DNA from 2 places in the Halomonas sp. MES3-P3E genome. Region 2 is predicted to be linked to the other one. Evidence: predicted binding sites of a transcription regulator. Region 2 holds the regulator's gene; the other holds the start of a gene.
The links. Region 2 encodes sigma-54, which starts transcription at its own class of promoters, with help from an activator protein. Its sites were predicted from a motif close to TGGCACNNNNNTTGCTNT; they were not measured.
Positions count from the first base shown of each region.

Region 1: the regulator sigma-54 is predicted to act here: its motif matches at 1,737-1,754, upstream of CXF87_RS06655 (formate/nitrite transporter family protein).

Region 1 is NZ_PJBT01000020.1:168,118-171,897, reverse strand. It holds gene CXF87_RS06660 (sigma-54 interaction domain-containing protein) at 1-1,541, opposite strand, end outside; gene CXF87_RS06655 (formate/nitrite transporter family protein) at 1,891-2,703, shown strand; gene cynS (cyanase) at 2,762-3,202, shown strand; gene CXF87_RS06645 (fructosamine kinase family protein) at 3,218-3,780, opposite strand, start outside.
Region 2 is NZ_PJBT01000021.1:151,629-155,408, reverse strand. It holds gene CXF87_RS07935 (PTS sugar transporter subunit IIA) at 1-319, opposite strand, end outside; gene hpf (ribosome hibernation-promoting factor, HPF/YfiA family) at 324-632, opposite strand; gene CXF87_RS07925 (RNA polymerase factor sigma-54) at 731-2,146, opposite strand; gene lptB (LPS export ABC transporter ATP-binding protein) at 2,270-3,019, opposite strand; gene lptA (lipopolysaccharide transport periplasmic protein LptA) at 3,031-3,540, opposite strand; gene lptC (LPS export ABC transporter periplasmic protein LptC) at 3,552-3,780, opposite strand, start outside.

The sequences.
Region 1 (3,780 bases), on a different contig from region 2:
CGCAAGGGCACCGAATCGATGGGGAAAACGTTAAGGCGAAAATAGAGGTCTTCACGAAAATGCCCCACCTCAATCATGTCGCGCAGTTCACGGTTGGTCGCGGCAATGACCCGCACGTCGACTTCCCGTGTGCGGTTGTCGCCCACCCGTTCGAACTGTTGATCCTGCAATACACGCAGCAGCTTACTCTGTAACTCGAGAGGAATTTCACCCACTTCATCCAAAAACAGCGTCCCGCCATGGGCGAGCTCAAAACGCCCTGGGCGGTCCTGTACCGCCCCGGTGAAGGCGCCTTTGACATGGCCGAAAAACTCGCTTTCAAACAGGTCACGCGGAATAGCCGCACAGTTTACCCGGATCAGTGGCCGGTCACTGCGCGAACTGCCCGCGTGGATAGCGCGGGCGATCAGCTCTTTACCGGTGCCCGACTCACCACTTATCAGCACATTGGCACTGGTAGGCGCCACCATCTCGATCTGTTTAATCAGCTTTGCCACGGCCGGGCTATTGCCAACAATATCGCGATGGTTGAGCTCTGCTTTTATCTCTTCTTGAAGGTACTCATTTTCCAGTTCCAGGCGCTGCTTGAGCGTCTCCACTTCGGCGAGCGCATCCCGAAGTTGCTGCTCGGCGCGCTTGCGCTCACGAATATCCCGAAACAACACCACGGCGCCCACTAAACGGCCCATCTCAAAAATCGGCGTGCTGGTGTACTCGACCGGAATCGCTTCGCCATTTTTGTGCCAAAACACCTCGTTATCGACATGGTGCACCTGACCGTCGCTGAACGAGGCGTGAATCGGGCACTGCTGCACCGGAAAGTGGCTGCCGTCGGCATGGGTGTGGTGAAACATGAGGTGCGCGTCATGGCCGACCATATCGTCGGTACTCCAGCCCAAAATGCGCTCTGCAGCGGGGTTCACAAAGGTCGTTTTGCCCTCCGCATCCAAGCCATAGATCCCCTCGCCTGCCGCGCCAAGGATCAGCTGATTCTGCTTTTCGATACGCTCGAATACCTGTTCGACCCGCTGCCAACCCACTTCCCCCTGGCGGTGCTGGCGCCCCAATTCTGCCTTTGCGCGCCGCTGCTCGGCCTTATTGCGGTCAATCAGGGTCAATAACAGCTGAGGAGAATCTTCGATGCGCTGGGCATACACCTCGACTCGATACGGCTGGCGCAGCATGTCCAGCACAACCAAATCATCCGACCAGGCGGTTTTTTGCTCCAGCGTCTCACCGGTAAAGCTAATCCATAGCGGTAATGAAGCACTTAAGCGGTGGCTAAAGGGTGATGCCAGGGGCAACTCATGATCCAACCCGTTTTGCTCATCATTGCCTGGCTCATCACTTTCATGCTCGTCACTTTTATGCTCGTCACTTTCTGGACCGATACTGCTTTGGGGAATACGGAGCAGTTCACAGGCAGCCCGATTGGCAGCCAGCAACTGATCGCTAAACGGGTCGACAACCATCATTGCGAGCGGTGAATAACCGCCCATCAATGCGGAAATTTGGCTGTTGAGGAGTACTCGCGCGACCATCGTGGGTATCTCAAGGTGCAGAAGTGAACGTTGTCTTTACCATTCAATTCCCACGCCACTTACGAAGTTTCGTCAATAAAACAACGAAATATCGTTATTTACGATTTTTCGTTGTTTTTGGCCGGCATCAAAAGCGCTAATCATAAAACAGAATAACTCTTTTAAAACAGTATCTTAATATCAAAATAGCCAAGTTGGCATATAAATCGCAATAAAATCATTAGCGCCATACGCCTTCCCTTTTTTTGCACCAAGACAGCGCAACCCTCTGTTTTATTGCTCCGCAAGGGAAAACTAAAAATACATGGGCGAGGTGTTAACCAATCGAAACAACACAGGAAACCTGCTTATGTCTTATCTAATGCCTAGTGAATTCGTCACTAAGTTGGTGGATCAGGGTGAAGCAAAAGTCTATATGGGCACCCGGGATACGCTTATCCGCGCCTTTATGGCGGGCGCTACCCTTGCATTGGCGGTTATTTTTGCCATCACTATTGCGACCCAAACTGGCCAGTTTTTGATTGGGGCGCTGCTGTTCCCCGTTGGCTTTGTCATGCTCTATTTGATGGGCTACGACCTACTCACCGGGGTGTTTATGCTGGTGCCGATTGCCTGGCTCGATAAAAGGCCCGGCGTCACCCTGCCGCGGATGCTGAAATGCTGGGCCCTGGTGGGGCTGGGTAATTTGGGGGGCGCGCTGTTTATTGCCACCTTTGGCTACCTGAATTTCACCATGGGCGGCACCGAGGAAATCAACGCTGTAGGCCAAACGATGATGGCCGTTGGTGAAAGCCGGACAGTGGGCTACCAGGAGGCGGGGCTTGCTGGTTGGATTGTGCTCTTCCTGCGCGGCATGTTCTGCAACTGGATGGTTTCCATGGGCGTAGTGGGCGCCGCTATTTCCACTACGGTTTCCGGTAAGATAATGGCCATGTGGATGCCCATTATCGTGTTCTTTTATCTCGGTTTTGAGCACTCCGTCGTCAACATGTTCTTGTTCCCGATCGGCCTAATGATGGGCGCCGACTTCACCCTGTACCAGTACATTATGTGGAACGAGATCCCTACCGTTCTAGGCAATCTCGTGGGCGGTCTGACCTTGGTTGGCTTGGTTCTCTACACCACCCACGTACGTACCCAAGCTAAAAAAGTTTTATCTTGATCAAAGCATTAACACCACAAAGGGCGCTAGCCGCCCTTCACGCTTAAGGAGAGACCTCATGGATAAGCTCGAAATGCGTCACACCCTGCTCGCCGCCAAAGCGCGTAAAAAATTGAGCTGGGACGATATTGGGAAAGCGGTTGGCATGTCACCCGTATGGGTCGCTTCTGCCTGCTACGGCATGAATAGCGCGAGCAGCGAGATTGCGCATCAACTATGCGATACGTTAGGCGTGGAAAGCGATGTCGCCGACGCGTTAGTGGCGTTCCCCACCAAAGCCTGGGACGAAGCCATCCCTCAGGACCCCTTCATCTACCGCCTCTACGAAGTGGTCGGCGTTTATGGAGAAACCCTTAAGGATGTCGTACAAGAGAAATTCGGCGACGGCATTATGAGCGCCATCGACTTCACCATGGAAGTGGATAAGATCGAAGATCCTAAAGGCGACCGGGTATTACTCACCTTGAATGGCAAGTTCTTGCCTTATAAATCTTGGTAAACGTCCTGGTAAGCATTAACTGAAGGATTCGACCTTCGCCACGCTGCGTTCAACCGCTGAGCGATAACCGGCCCCGAATAGCAGCAGGTGATTCAATAGCGGATAAAGCTGAAACAGCGCTTCACGCCTCGGCCAATCGGCCGGGGCGTTGCCGTTCCAGTAGGCATCGAAAAACGCCTCACCCGGCGAGCCAAACAAAGTCAGCATCGCGACATCCACTTCCGGGTAGTGGCGATACACGGCAGGGTCAATCAGAGCTGGCCCCTTAGTGGTAAAGAGCACATTCCCCGACCAACAGTCGCCATGCACTAAACTCGGTGTCGTATCGGGCAGCCAGCCCTCTAAACCATGGGCTAAGCGTTCGATACGCCCGCGCAGCCCACTCTCCAGGAGCCCTTGCTGATAGCACGCCTCGCTAAGCGGCAACAGGCGCCGCTCCCGCTGAAAAGCCCGCCCATCGTTAAGCGGCGCATTAGGCTGGGGAGTGAGCCCACAGGCATTATCCTGATGCCAGCCGTGGGCGTCGCCAATCACTTCGTGCAAACCGCGCAGTCCTTCGCCAAGCGCTATCGTGCTTT
Region 2 (3,780 bases):
CGGGTACAAGTAGGACAAACACCAGATCAACTGGGTCGCCATCAATGGCGTCGAAATCAATCGCTTCTGACAGTTTTAAAAAACCAGCGATAGGCGCCGAACAGTGCGGGCTGCGTGCGTGTGGGATAGCCACGCCATTGCCGATACCGGTGCTGCCTAAGCGTTCTCGACCGATTAACCGGCTAAACACTTCTTGGCTGTCCAGGCTGGGCGTATTTTGTGCGATAAAGGTGCTGAAAAATTCCAGCACCCTTTTTTTGCTGCCCCCGGGGACGTCAAAGAGAACTCGTTCCGGGGGGAGTATGGTTTCCAACGTCATTGAATTAACGCACGCCTGCGCCTTGGGCGCGAGCTTGTGCTTTTTCCTTATGTTTAACGAGTTGCCGATCAATTTTGTCCGCTAATGCGTCAATAGCGGCGTACATATCACTGTCTAGGGCTTCCGCATGTAAATCAGCACCTGCTGCGTGCAGCGTACAGGCGGCCTGCTGGCGCTCTTTCTCCACAGATAAGGTGACTTGCACCGTGGTTATGTTGTCGTAATGGCGCTCTACACGTTCAAGCTTTTCGTTGACATAGTCACGCAAGGCGTCAGTCAGTTCTACGTGATGACCAGTGATATTAACTTGCATTGACGTACTCCTTATCCATCGGACTGTACTTCGATTGTAACCCTTTTTGCCGCGTTGCAAAGCCCTTGTCGAGAGTTTCCCTAAAACGTTGATTTGTGCTAGCGCAAACGACGTCGCTCGCTAGAGGAGGGAATGCCCATGGCTTCACGGTATTTAGCCACCGTTCGACGCGCTACTTGAATTCCCCCCTCCCCTAATAGCGTGACTAAGCGGCTATCAGAAAGCGGCTTGCCTGGCGGCTCCTCTTGAACCAATTTCTTCAGCCGAGCGCGGATAGCGGTGCTTGAATGGCTGTCACCATCCTGGCCGCTGACTTGGCTTGAGAAAAAGTATTTGAGTTCAAATACGCCGCGAGGCGTATGAATAAATTTCTGAGTGGTTACCCGGGAAATAGTCGATTCGTGCATTTCCACGGCCTCGGCGATATCGGCCAATATGAGCGGCTTCATGGCTTCTTCGCCGTGTTCTAAAAAGCCAATTTGCCGGGTGATAATCTCGCGGCCAACGCGCAGTAGCGTATCGTTGCGGCTAGAGAGGCTCTTGATCAGCCAGCGTGCTTCCTGCAGGTGTTCTTTTAAAAACTGATTGTCCTGACTTTTATCCGCACGCTTTATTAAGCTTGCGTAGTCGGGCTGAATGCGAAGCCTTGGCAATGCCTCAGGATTGAGCTCTAAGTGCCAGCCTTCGTGGTCATGGCGTACGACCAGGTCGGGCGTTACATAACTATCATCGGTATCGCCATAGGCGCTGCCTGGGCGTGGATCAAGGCTACGAATGAGGAGAATGACATCAGCCAGCTGGTTATCATCGAGTCCCAGACGGCGTTTAAGTAAGCGCATGTCATCTTTGCCTAGTGCTTCCAGAAACTGCCGTACTAAGCGGCGGGCAGGAACCAGCAACGGCGTATCTTCGGGAAGAATGGCCAGCTGCAGCATCAGGCACTCACGCAGGTCGCGGGCGAATATCCCTGTTGGCTCAAATTGCTGAAGCTTAAGCAGAATAGTTTCTACTTCGCGCTGGCTAAGCCCATCGACACCTTGGGCGCGAAGCCCTTCACGGATATCGTTGAGCGGCTGAGTTAAATAGCCATTAGCATCTAGCGCGTCGATAAGACTTTCTGCGACAAGTTGCTCTCGCGCGCCAAAATCAGTCATGGCGAGCTGCCACAGCAAGTGCCCATGAAGACTCTGGCCAGCCGCTTGGCGCTCAAAATCAGGTCCTTCGCTGCTGGAGCCACCGTGACTGCCTATATCTTGGTAGGTGTCAGACCAATCACTATCTACCGAGAGCTCGGTGGGAATGCTCTCTGACCACTCTTCCTCTTTGGGCTCGCTGGCAGCCTGTTCGCCAAATTCATCCTCTTGTTCCAGCATGGGGTTGGCATCTAGGGCCTGCTGAATTTCTTGACGTAAGTCCAGCGTTGATAGCTGTAACAGAGCAATGGCCTGCTGCAGCTGAGGTGTCATGGTCAGCTGTGTGCCCATGCGCAGTTGAAGAGAAGCTTTCATGACCATCTGAGAACCACTCGTTAATCAGAATGCTCCACCCTAGTGTGAGTAGGTCTCCGGTGCAAGTGCAATAAGCATGCCATTGGTAGTAAAGTTGTTGTAGAGCGCTAATTAGAAGTGAAAAATAAGCTAGAGGCGGAAATCAGCGCCTAGATAAACCTCCCTCACTTTCTGGTTAGTGAGTATCGAGGCTGGAGAGCCGCTGGCGATGATTTGACCATCGCCCACGATGTAGGCGATATCACAAATATCCAGGGTTTCGCGAACGTTGTGGTCGGTGATCAGTACGCCGATGTGGCGCTGCTTTAATGCCCGAATAATGGTTTTGATCTCGCCCACCGAAATGGGGTCTACGCCAGCAAAGGGCTCGTCCAGCAGAATGAATGCGGGTTCTGTCGCCAGTGAGCGAGCAATCTCCACACGCCTGCGTTCACCGCCTGAAAGGCTCATGCCCAGGTTGTCGCGAATATGGGTAATGTGAAAATCTTCAAGTAGCGCTTCCAGGCGCTGCTCGCGGTCGCTACGGCTGAGTTCTTTGCGTGTTTCGAGTATCGCCATAATATTATCGGCAACCGATAATTTACGAAAAATAGACGCTTCTTGCGGAAGGTAGCCGATACCCGCCGCAGCGCGTTCATGCATTGGCGCGCGGGTTAGATCTACATCGTCGATACCCACTTTGCCAGCATCGGATTTCACCAGCCCCACAATCATATAAAACGAGGTGGTTTTGCCCGCGCCGTTAGGGCCCAGTAAGCCCACGATGCTGCCTTGGGAGATCTCTAAATTGATGTCTTTTACGACTCGACGTCGCTTATAGCTTTTGGCCAAGTGATGGGCATATAGGGTTTTGATTGGCGCAGTGTCTGTAGTTGCCAAGGCTTGGCTCCCTATTGTTCAGGCTGAAGGGTCATACGTATGCGCTGGGGCTCGCTGCCGTCAACGTCAGAGCGTGCTTGAATCACTTCACGGTCAATAAAATACTCAAGGCGCCCGCCGGTGAACGTATCCTCGAGCTGGATCAGCTCGGCTTGGTCAATCAGCTCTACGCGGCGCTCAGCGACGTGATAAATAATCCGTCGCGCCCAGCCTTCAGTGGGGCCATCTTGGCCTTCAACTTGATGACGCAGGTAGGCGCGTTCGCCGGTGGATGTCGCTTTCGATAGTTCGCCAGCCTCGTTGCGTTCGATCTCTACCCGTTCGCCTCGCAACTGCATTTCGCCTTGGCGAATATCTACATCCCCGGTGTAAACGGCGGTGCCTGCCCGCTGGTCCAGATCTAAGCGGTCGGCTTCTACTTCTACAGGGGCTTGTTGTGACGTTTGGGCCATTGCCGATAACGGCATCGTGAGGGCAAAAAGAGTGGTGGAGAAAAGGGCTGTATAAATAATGGCTTTCATGGCGGCTCCTCTTAAGGTTGCGTGGCCGGGGGGTGTGTGCCGCGCACATTATCATTTAGGCGGACCTGGCTGGTGTTAAGCCACGCGTCCATACGTGAAGCGCTCATTTGCTGGGGTGGTTGCTGCAGTAATACCGGTGTTTCACTCCAAGCATGTTGATTAAGGCCATCATAATGCAATAGCTCGGTATCAAGCTGCCAGCCTTCATCCGGGGCGATCAGTCTGGCCGAGCCAGACATC